Regions from separate parts of the Ornithinibacillus proteolyticus genome, predicted to be linked through region 1. Evidence: riboswitches for the same ligand, from Rfam matches in the RefSeq annotation. Region 1 holds a riboswitch; the other holds the start of a gene.

The links. Region 1 has a riboswitch for lysine ahead of nhaC (Na+/H+ antiporter NhaC). Riboswitches for the same ligand answer to the same signal wherever they lie in the genome.
Region 2: linked by a shared signal. The riboswitch ahead of AAIB49_RS06930 (YfcC family protein) and the one ahead of nhaC (Na+/H+ antiporter NhaC) in region 1 are both predicted to bind lysine.

What each region holds. Positions count from the first base shown of each region.
Region 1 is NZ_JBCPXV010000018.1:65,583-71,370, reverse strand. Features, by position in the region: gene AAIB49_RS10290 (NAD(P)H-quinone oxidoreductase) at 382-1,365, shown strand; gene AAIB49_RS10285 (DUF2207 domain-containing protein) at 1,441-3,123, opposite strand; lysine riboswitch at 3,387-3,559, shown strand; gene nhaC (Na+/H+ antiporter NhaC) at 3,794-5,173, shown strand; gene mbcS (acyl-CoA synthetase MbcS) at 5,682-5,788, opposite strand, start outside.
Region 2 is NZ_JBCPXV010000010.1:55,872-61,659, reverse strand. Features, by position in the region: gene AAIB49_RS06950 (nitric oxide synthase oxygenase) at 1-656, shown strand, start outside; gene AAIB49_RS06945 (hypothetical protein) at 965-1,102, shown strand; gene AAIB49_RS06940 (cytochrome ubiquinol oxidase subunit I) at 1,115-2,455, shown strand; gene AAIB49_RS06935 (cytochrome d ubiquinol oxidase subunit II) at 2,458-3,483, shown strand; gene cydS (cytochrome bd oxidase small subunit CydS family protein) at 3,495-3,602, shown strand; lysine riboswitch at 3,673-3,850, shown strand; gene AAIB49_RS06930 (YfcC family protein) at 4,042-5,442, shown strand; gene AAIB49_RS06925 (M20 metallopeptidase family protein) at 5,696-5,788, shown strand, end outside.

The sequences.
Region 1 (5,788 bases):
TCTTAGTTCTAATACCAACAATTCAAGATATAAACTACAACCAAAAATTCTCCTGCTGAGTTTTATACTCTGTAAGTTTTGGGGTTAATAAGCCGCCATAACACACTTGATTTTTGTAGGAACATGTACAAAAGTATAGTAATCACACATACGAAGTGGTTAATTTGAAAAGTTACGAATTCTAATCCCAAACTATTTCATCTCATCGATTCTTGGTCAAACAATCATGTTGTCGAAACATGTCATGTGTGCGATTGTTCTGGAGTAAAAAGGCACTATCCACACACTTCAAGCACCCTCACTTGAACCCCACCACCAACATCTGATACCCTAAAAAGGAATTATCATTCAAAAAAATCCACATAAAAGAGGGTTATCAATATGAAAGCGATTATGACGAAACAACCGGGTGGAGCGGAACAATTACATGTGACAGATGTACCGAAGCCAGAACCCCGTGAAGGTGAACTATTAATTAATGTAAAAGCCGCAGCAATTAATCGTACGGATATTCTTAATCGTGAAGGTCGGACCGGTTATATGACGAATCCCATTCTAGGAATTGAAGTAGCTGGTATCGTGGAAGAAGTCGGACCGAATACAGAAGTAAAAGTCGGTACTCGGGTGATGGGGCTTGTGAATGGTGGAGGGTATGCAGAATATGCAATCATGCCAGCAGAGCGAGCAATGATTATTCCAGAAGGCTTATCCTTTGAAGAGGCAGCGGCCATTCCAGAAGTATTTCTAACCGCATATCAAACCTTATATTGGTTAGGTAGCCTGAACAAAGGGGAAACCGTACTTGTCCATGCTGGCGGAAGTGGTGTCGGAACTGCAGCAATTCAGCTGGCAAAACAGATTTCTTCAGCAAACGTTATCACAACAGCTGGCTCAAAAGCAAAACTAGATTTTGCACAATCCTTAGGCGCAGATTACGGAATCAATTATAAGGAAAAGGATTTTTCTGAGGAAGTATCGCACATTACCGATGGTCAAGGGGTCGATCTGATACTAGACTTTGTCGGTGCATCCTATTGGAACAAAAACCTATCTAGTATTAAGGTGGATGGTCGCTGGGTATTAATTGGTATCCTTGGGGGAGCACAAGTAGAAGTGAACTTGATGGAACTAATGAGCAAACGAGTTCAACTAACAGGCACATTACTGACACCTAGAAGTGATGAATATAAGGCGAAGCTAACAGTTGATTTTTCCCAAGCTACGATAGAACTATTTGAATCCAAACAGCTTAAACCGATTGTCGATTCTGTCTTTGCTTTTGAGGATGTTCAACAAGCACATCGACACATGGAAGAGAATAAAAACATCGGGAAAATCATCTTAAAAGTCGATTCATCAAGCTAAACAAATGTGCACGTTACCCTATTGCACAAAAAAACAATGCTTAGTGGGCATCCTCCCACTAAGCACTTTACATGGTTAAAAAGCACCCGAACCTCCACCACCGCCTACTCCTGTACCAGTCCCTACAGTCGTCGTGGAGGATGAATTAGTAGTTGCAGCAGTAACCGTATCTGCCTCACTAAAGTGCAGATTCGCAGTTGATGCAAGAAGCAGATACATCATAACGTTCGATGAATCCATGCTTTTATTCGATGTGAATATTGGGTTATTCCATATTTTTATTCCCTTATCATTCATACCATATGCATAGTTAACAGCGATGATTTGCTCATCTGTGCTCCATTTCTCCAATTGATTGGGTGGTATTCTATCGAAGTTCTTATTAAACTGTTTCCATTCCTCCCAAATCTTCGCACCTTCTAATGTCTTCGGATTGTAAAAAATACTAAAAGCAAGTAATCCAAGAAACAGAATAATAGAAACTGCCATCCACATAAACAGTTCATGAATACCAAAGAAAACGGCTAATGGAACAAGTAGCAAGCTCAAGAGGGCAACCGTCCATCTAAAGCCTTTCTTTGCTTTAGTAAGTTCTTTCGATTTTACTTCTTGCTTTATTGCGTATATCCATGCTTGAACATGTTTGTTGTAATCATTATGATTCGATTCATCCTCTAAAAATGTTTGCAGTTCTTTAAATCTAAATGTTTTTCCATTACCAATCGTATCAAATAAAAAGTTGATTAACATGTACTCATGGTCATACTCGGTATAACGATCGACTAACAAGAACGTTTCTTGATTTTTTGTTCGCACATAACCTTTCCGAACTAATTCTAATAAAGATGACGTTAGTAACTGGTCTTTCGGTGTGAATGAATTAGTATAATAGATTGTTGCTGGTATGCTCATGTTAAGCTTAGGTATCGTTAACTCCTCTTTTATACGGCGTTGCACATCATGTTTTAGCTCCATTTTTTGCCGTATGCTGACGAAGAGCAATAGAACAAGAAATAGTCCAAAGCCACCAACTATATAAGGAGCGATACGATTTAACCATGCTTTCCTATCCTGGAACGCGGCTAGCTTAGCTTCATTATCTGCTATTTGTTCCAGAATCGAATCTTTCATCATTTTTTCACTGGTTAATGGAGCAGCACCAAAAAGTGTCTCATCATATACTACTTGAATGTCCCCATTCTTCCCATCTTCCACATAACCTAATGAAAATACGGCACCACCATCCGCTGTTACTTCTGCTGTATCATATGCTTCATCATAACCATAAGCCGTAACCTGAACCGCCCTAGCAGGTGGATGTACATAAATCGTCATGTTCTCATATACCGATTCATTACTACTATCAAAAAATGGCCAGTAGAACTGGGCAACATCCTGATACACCTCTACCCCATTCATAATCGTATAACCGAGTTCTATCGTTACCGTTTCTTCATTACCTTTTCGATAGATTTTATATTCGCTATCCTCTTTTTCTACCTTCAATGGCGATCCAGCTTCACTTGCTACAAAATCTTCAATAGCGTTACCTTTCTTCGGAATTATCGTGCGAGTAATACCATTAAATTCACCTTCAAAATCATACGTGAACCTTTCTTTTACCGCAACATCCCCGCTTTCCATTAAATAGGCATCTATCTGAACATCCTTAATAACATAATCCACTTCGGCAAATGCTGGCTCTACAAAAATGAAAAAGGTAAATAGGAAAATGACCGTAACGATCAGTTTTTTCATAAAAAGCAACTCCTTTAGTTTATATACGGATGTTGGATGGATTTGGTTTCAGGTATGTTAGATAGAGGTGTACATCTAATTGCAATTATACGAATTGAATTGGAGTTGTAAAACAAGCCCTACCAGCTACCAATATAGTAGAATGCTAACATACTCCCGCTTGCATACAATCCAATACCCTGATGATTCCAAATACTTGCAAACATACCAAATTATCTAGTATAGTATAATTTGTTGAAAAATTTAATAATACCTTACCAGGTCGGTGAGGTAGAGGCGCGAACATTATGAGTAATCAATCGGAGTATGACATCGATGATGATTGTGGAAAGGAATGCTCGCCGAAGCGTAATAAGGGTCAATCTTATTATTGCTGGGATGTCTTTGAATAAGAGGCATACTGTCATGCAGGTCTGCATGGAGAACTACTGATCGAATGGAAGATGCCATATTGGAAACAATGATAGGTTATTTTCTGTCATTGTTTTTTTGTGTCTTTTTTTCTATCTCCATTTTTAAGACAGGCTACTTTTTAGGCATTGGAGGTAAGGTAAATGAATAAACTAGCTCAACGAGAATAGTCGACAAAAGCGCACTTGATTTACTGTGCGAATTATAAAAGGCTACATACATCGTTACAAAGCAAGTTCATAAAAAAGGAGAAAAAACTATGAAACTATCAACTTGGAAAGCGATTCTACTGCTTGTGTTATCATTTACTGTCGTTTTAGGCGGCATCATATATCTTGGAACCCCTACCACTATTACACTCATTACAGCTGGGGTAGTCGTGATCACCTTATCACTTATCTGGGGAATATCCTGGGAAAAGATAGAAGAAGACTTAATTGAAACCATTAAATCGATGCTTCCAGCTATTTTGATACTGCTAGCTGTGGGGATGTTAATCGGTGCTTGGATGCTGTCTGGAACCATTCCATTAATTGTCTATTATGGCTTGGTAAGCATTGACCCGTCCTTTTTCTTAATTATTACTGCACTTGTCTGTTCGTTTATGTCTATTATGGCAGGAACTTCCTGGGGAACCATTGGTACAGTAGGGGTTGCCTTAATGGGTGTGTCGCTAGGTCTTGGTATTCCGGTACATTACACGGCTGGAGCTGTTGTAGTTGGGGCATTCTTTGGAGATAAACTCTCTCCCTTATCTGACACCACGATTATGGCACCAACCATGGCTGGGGTGAAGCTTGTTGACCATATTAAACATATGCTCTGGACAACGATTCCAGGTTATCTTATCTCATTAGTCCTTTATTTGATTCTAGGCTTCCAATTCGGTGGGCAAATCGAGAATAGCGAGAATGTGAATCTGATTCTATCCACGTTGAGCGAGAATTTTAATCTCAACCCGATATTAATTATTCCACCACTACTTGTCTTACTCTTAATTTATTTTAAAAAGCCAACACTCCCTGTATTCGGTGTAGGTATTATTGCTGGATGTATATTGGCGGTTATTTTCCAAGGAAGAGATGTTTTGGAAGTATTTTCAGCATTAAATAATGGGTACTCTCAAGCAACAAACATACCAATCGTGGATGAGATTGTACAACGAGGCGGAATGTCGAGTATGTTGGGTACCGTTGCTTTGCTTATTAGTGCTGCGGTATTTGGATCCCCATTAAAATCAGCCGGAGTTGTTCATATTCTTTTAGACAAAATTGTCGCACTAGCTAAAAGCGGTAAGGCTATGATGAGCTCTAGTTTAGCTCTACACGGTATTCTATTCACCATTACCGGAAGTTATTATGTGACATACGCTGTCATCGGTCCAATCATAAGCCCACTATATGACAAATTTGGTCTACATCGTAAAAACTGGTCTCGTACGATGGAGGATACTGGAACCGCTCTAGCTCCACTCATCCCATGGGGCGTTACAGGAGCATTTGTAGCGGAAACACTACAAGTATCAACTGGAGAATTCTTCCTTTATGCTCCGATGACTTATCTTGGAATAATCTTTGCTTTGATTTATATCTTTAGTGGAATTGGCATTACGAAGGTGCAAGGGAATAAGGGGGAATAGTAACCTAGTGAAGAACCGTGATTAGTGGTTTATCACGTTATAGTGGCGAGGGATTGTTCCTCCCTTTATATAAAATTGGAATTAAAACGATTTGTCTCAACCACACTAAAATTATACCGTAAAACTCATCATCACCGGATAAATCCCATTCAATTCCAAGGGTAATATTCATATTTAAGAACTAACCCTGGAGTGTATTTAAACTTACACACTTTATTTGACACCGCCTTTGCTTACTACTTTATTTTGGGTATAGAGGATTTCTCTGTACCCTTTTTTTCGCTTTCCTCCCTCATTTAGGGTACTGGAGTGCTCTCTCTATTACCTTTTTCTAACCCTTTCCTCATGTAGGGAATTGAGGCATTCTATCTATTACCTTTTTCTGCTTTCAGTCGTCATTTAGGACCCTGACGCACTCACTCTGTTATCTTATTCCGTTTCCCTCCCTCATTCTATTAAAAAACTTCCATCTTTAAAGGATAGTACCTCAATAGATGGAAGTTTATTCTTATGCTTGATTTTTTTCACGCTGTCTTAACTCAACACGGCGGATTTTACCTGATGATGTCTTCGGTAGTTCATCAATAAATTCAATTTCCCTTGGATATTTATATG
Region 2 (5,788 bases), on a different contig from region 1:
GTGATTCCACATCGATTAAATTCACTAAAATGTGCCAAGAGTTAGGGTGGGAAAGTAAGAAATCCCCATTCGATATCCTACCGCTAGTGATCCAGGAGGATGGAAAAGCGCCTACATTATACAACCTACCAGAGGAAATGATTAAAGAAGTACCTATAGCCCATCCGGAATATCCTGAGCTGAAGGAATTAGGGGTAAAGTGGTATGCAGTGCCGATAATTTCTGATATGCGTTTGGAAATCGGTGGTATTGATTACCCAATGGCACCATTTAATGGCTGGTACATGGAAACAGAAATTGACGCCCGTAACCTAGCAGATGAAGAACGCTACAATCTTTTGCCAAAGGTAGCAGAAATCCTAGGGCTAGATACAAGATCCAATCATTCCCTTTGGATGGATAAAGCATTGGTAGAGCTAAATATTGCTGTATTACATTCTTACCAGGAGGCTGGTGTCACTCTCGTAGACCATCATACCGCAGCAAAGCAGTTCAAAAGCTTTGAGCGAAAGGAAAAAGAATCCGGGAGAGAGGTGACTGGCAACTGGGTATGGTTAATCCCACCAGTATCACCTGCCACTACCCATATTTTCCATAAGCGATATAACAACCAAGTGAATGTACCAAATTATTTTTATCAGGACGAACCAAGCTAATGTAATAGGAGTTGAGGGAAAGAAATCCTTCAGCTCCTATTTTTTATGGAGCAGTAGAATTTCTCTGTTGGAAATGACGGATAAAGATGATTGCAAGTTGCATAATAGAACCACGCAATTAATCAAGTAGGAAATAAGCCATTGCCTTGTCCAATAAATCTCTTAACTAAATAGGTTAATTATATCAAGGGCCCCATCTCAACCCAACCCCTATTAACTACCTCACTTGCCTCCACAATAGAATAAAATTAGAAAAATAATCCATAATAACGCTGATACATAATCGCATGAAAGTAAGGATGATTTTGATGAAGCGAGTGGAAACGGAAAGAAAGCCACCATCCAAGCCTATATACCAATCGCATGAAAAGAAATTAGTATGGTTGTCCTTTGTCGTTGCAGCAATCATGCTGTTATCGATAATTGGCAGATTGGTAAGCGGATAAGGAGGGAAATTATTGATTAACGAGGAAGCGGTTTACTACAGTAGAATCTTAACGGAGGTCACGCTAACCTTTCATATTATTTATGCAACTCTTGGGGTCGGGGTTCCGTTAATGATTATGATTGCACATTGGGTTGGGATTAAGAAACATGATGAGCATTATATATTGTTGGCAAGGAGATGGACAAGAGGCTTTATTATTACGGTTGCCGTTGGTGTCGTTACTGGTACGGCAATTGGGTTACAGCTTTCTTTACTATGGCCGAATTTTATGGAGCTAGCTGGAAATGTTATAGCACTACCGCTTTTTATGGAAACATTTGCTTTCTTCTTTGAAGCTATATTTTTAGGAATTTATCTATACACATGGGATCGATTTGAAAATCAGCGAAAGCATTTATTGCTGTTAATTCCTGTTGCGATTGGGGCGTCATTTTCAGCTGTATTTATTACGATTGTTAATGCGTTTATGAACGCACCTCAAGGATTTGATTTGGTAAATGGAGAGATTGTGAATGCCAATCCAATCTTAGCGATGTTTAATCCAGCAATGCCGACTAAAGTTTCCCATGTGGTCGGGACTGCCTATATGACTTCTGCCTTCGTACTTGCTTCGATTGCTGCCTTTCGTTTGATAAAGGGTTCCAATCATGTTTATCACAAAAAGGCACTCCTTCTAACGATGAAGGTAGGATTTGTTTTTACTATTGCGATACTGATCACGGGAGATTTATCGGGTAAATACTTAGCAGAATACCAGCCGGAAAAATTGGCTGCTGCAGAGTGGCATTTTGAAACGAGTGAAGCTGCAGAACTTATTCTCTTAGGTATGATGAACGATGAAGGGGAAGTACAGTATGCGTTAAGAATCCCCTATGCATTAAGTATCCTTGCACATGGTTCACCAACAGCAGAAGTCATTGGGTTGGATCAATTTGCAGAAGATGAAATACCACCGCTTTATATCCACTATTTATTTAATATTATGGTTGGTGTAGGCATGCTGATGATTGCCATTTCCTTTATTTACATTTTCGGCAAGTATCGAGGCTGGTCCTTTGTGGATAAAAGGCTATTTCGCTGGTTAATCGTGTTAGGTGGACCATTAGCGATTATTGCCATCGAAGCGGGTTGGTGGCTGGCAGAGGTTGGTAGACAGCCATGGATTCTTCGTGGAATTATGCGTACACAAGAAGGAGCGACAACCAATGGAGATGTGGATATTATGCTTCTTTTATTCTGCGGGTTGTACGTAATTCTTGGGATTGGATCTATTGTTATTTTGACCAGAATGTTCCGTAAGAACCCGGTGGAAAGAGAACTAGCAGAACGAAAAGGAGATGTTCCATCATGAGTATAGACCTAGAGATTATCGGAATCGTTGTACTATGGACATTTCTCTTCGGGTATATTTTAATTGCATCGATAGACTTCGGAGCAGGATTTTTCAATGCTTATGGTCTCTTTACGAATAGACAGCATATTTTAACGAAAATCATCCAGCGTTATTTATCACCCGTTTGGGAAGTGACCAATGTATTTCTGGTTTTCTTTTTCGTTGGTGTTGTTGGATTTTTTCCGAAAACGGCATTTTATTATGGGACAACATTACTTGTACCGGTAAGTATTGCGATTGTACTTTTAGCGATTCGGGGTTCTTATTATGCATTTGAAACATACGGCTCTCGTTCCCATAAAGGCTATGCATTCATGTATGGATTATCCGGACTTCTCTTGCCTAGTGCATTATCCATTGTATTGACAATATCGGAAGGTGGTTTTGTATTGATGCAGAATGGGAATCCGGTTCTCGATTATTGGGCGTTGTTTAGTAGCCCATTGACTTGGAGTATTGTCGTGTTAAGTATTTCAAGTGTACTTTATATTTCTGCCGTATTCCTTACCTGGTATGCGAATAAAGCACAGGACAAGCCCGCAACCGCTTTACTTCGCCGCTATGCCTTAATCTGGGCATTGCCAACGATTATTACTGCTGGTGGAATTATTTATGAGCTTCGATTTCACAATCCAGAACATTATGACCGTCTTCTAGGGCTTTGGTGGATGTTTGTCATTTCAGGATTATTATTTGTGGGGACGGTGTGGCTTGTTTGGAGAAGGAAGAACTATGGGGTAGCCTTTGTTCTTCTCATTGGACAGTTTGCATTTGCCTTCTATGGGTATGGTATTTCACATTATCCGTATTTATTATATCCACATGTAACCCTGTATGACAGTTTTACGAATGAAGCGATGGCCATTGCGCTTATCATTGCATTTATTGCTGGGCTGGCTCTATTGATTCCATCGTTATATTTATTGCTTCGGCTTTTCTTGTTTAATAAGGAGTATGTCAGTGGAAAATCAAAACAGGAACATTGAGGTGATGGTTTATGGATGTATTTTTAATCTTTATTGCACCATTTCTAGTGATACTTGCTGGAATAGTGGTGGCATTTTGGTGGGTGCTACGGGACGTGGATATCGGTAAGGAAAAGTAAGAGTTGACAAATCGCTTTATTCTGGTAATATAGTGAACTATATTTCAATTTCATATTGAACCTTGTCATTCGATGAGGTAGAGGTGCGGGTAATAAGAGTAAGCAATCGGAGTATGACATCGATGAGGATTGCCTGAAAGGATTATTTGCCGAAGCGTAATGAAGGTCAAATTCATTATTGCTGGTGTGTCTTCTGAATAAGAAGCATACTGTCATGCAATTTTAGTGCATGGAGAACTACTGATCAGGATGGAGGATAACGTATTGTGTAAAGACAATGGTAGGTTATTTTCCTATTCGTTGTCTTTTTTGTTTAGTCTTGTTCGTTTGCTATACCCCAGCTAGCGGAACGTTACTCATAACAAAAGACCTCAATCATACCTCTCTCAAGTTTTCTATGCACACCCAAAAAAGTTATTTATAGAAAGGGATGTGCATCATGAGCAAAAACTCACCAAAAACACGGAAAAAATTTGAATTTCCACATAGCTTTATTATTTTATTTGGCTTAATGATTATTACAGCTATTACGACTTACTTAATTCCAGCAGGACAATATGAGCGTGTAGTAGATGAAAACGGTCGTACGATTGTAGCTGATGGAACCTATCAAACAATTGAATCTACCCCAACAGGCTTTATGCAGTTATTTGAATCGTTGCATCTAGGAATGGTTGATGCAGCGGAGATAATATTCTTTATCTTTATCGTTGGTGGTTCGTTTGGAATATTAGCTGCAACGAAATCAATCGAAGCAGCATTTGGTTCCCTTACGAAAAAACCAAATGGGAAAGAGATCTTTTTGATCCCAGTTATTATGCTATTTTTAGCGATTTGCGGTGGTTCTTGGGGAATGGCAGAAGAAGTTATTCCATTTATTTTAATTGCGGTACCACTTGCATTACGTATGGGATTTGACTCGATGACAGGTACAGCAATGATATTAGTTGGGGTATATGCTGGTTTTGGATCGGCGTTTATGAATCCATTTACTGTAGGAGTTGCCCAAGGAATTGCTGGCTTACCAACATTCTCTGGAATGGGAGTTCGTATTGTTTTCTGGCTTATCTTTGTTGCTGTAGCTATTGCTTATGTGATGATCTATGCAAGAAAAGTAAGAAAAGATCCGACTATCAGCTTAATGTATGAAGAAGATAAAAAACGTGATATTAGCCTTGATGATCAAAGTAGTCAAGGACTAACAAAGCGCCAGGTAGCAATTTTAGTTGTTCTTGCGCTGACACTAGTTGGACTTGCTGTAGGGGTTATTACACAAGGTTGGTATATTACTGAAATCGCAGCATTATTTGTCATCATGGGGATTGTTGTAGGGATTATTGCTAGATTTAGAATGAATGAGATTGCTAATGCCTTTGTAAAAGGCTGTGAAGAAATGGTACAAGGGGCATTAATTGTTGGCTTTGCATATGGTATTTTAAGAATTCTACAAGATTCTAATACGATTGATACTATTCTTTATTTTGTTTCCAATCTAGTTGCGGACTTACCTACAGCACTTGCAGCTATTGGTATGTTCGTCGTACAAAGTGTATTAAACTTTATTGTTCCTTCTGGAAGTGGACAGGCAGCAATTAGTATGCCAATTATGGCTCCACTTAGTGATTTATTAGGGGTTAGTCGCCAAACTGCAGTACTTGCGTTCCAATATGGTGATGGAATTTCGAACGTTTTCACACCGACAGCTGGTGTGCTAATGGCTTCATTAGCACTCGCGAAAATTCCTTGGATTAAATGGTTGAAATGGATTCTACCATTAGTATTAATTCAATATGCTCTAGGGGCAATATTTGTAACGGTAGCGCATTTATTTATTTGGTAAGTAGTTTTATAAGGCTACCAAGTAAGAGGGAATTGTCCGTGTGAGATTAAACTTACATGGACAGATTGTAAGATAGTAACAGGAAGAATAGCTACGTTCATCAGTGCTCGTGATGGGTTGGGATAAAGGGTTTATTCCATCCATCACCCACTTTTGGGGAGAGAGAAATAGGGCAGAATTTTATCAAAAAGGGTATAATAGATAGAACATATTTATAAACGAGTTAACCAGTAAGACATCGGAGGAATATACTATGCTAGAATCATTATTTACTAGATTAGAAGAAATTTATCCAGAGTTAGTGGAGCTTCGTCGTGATTTTCATATGTATCCAGAGCTTTCGCAT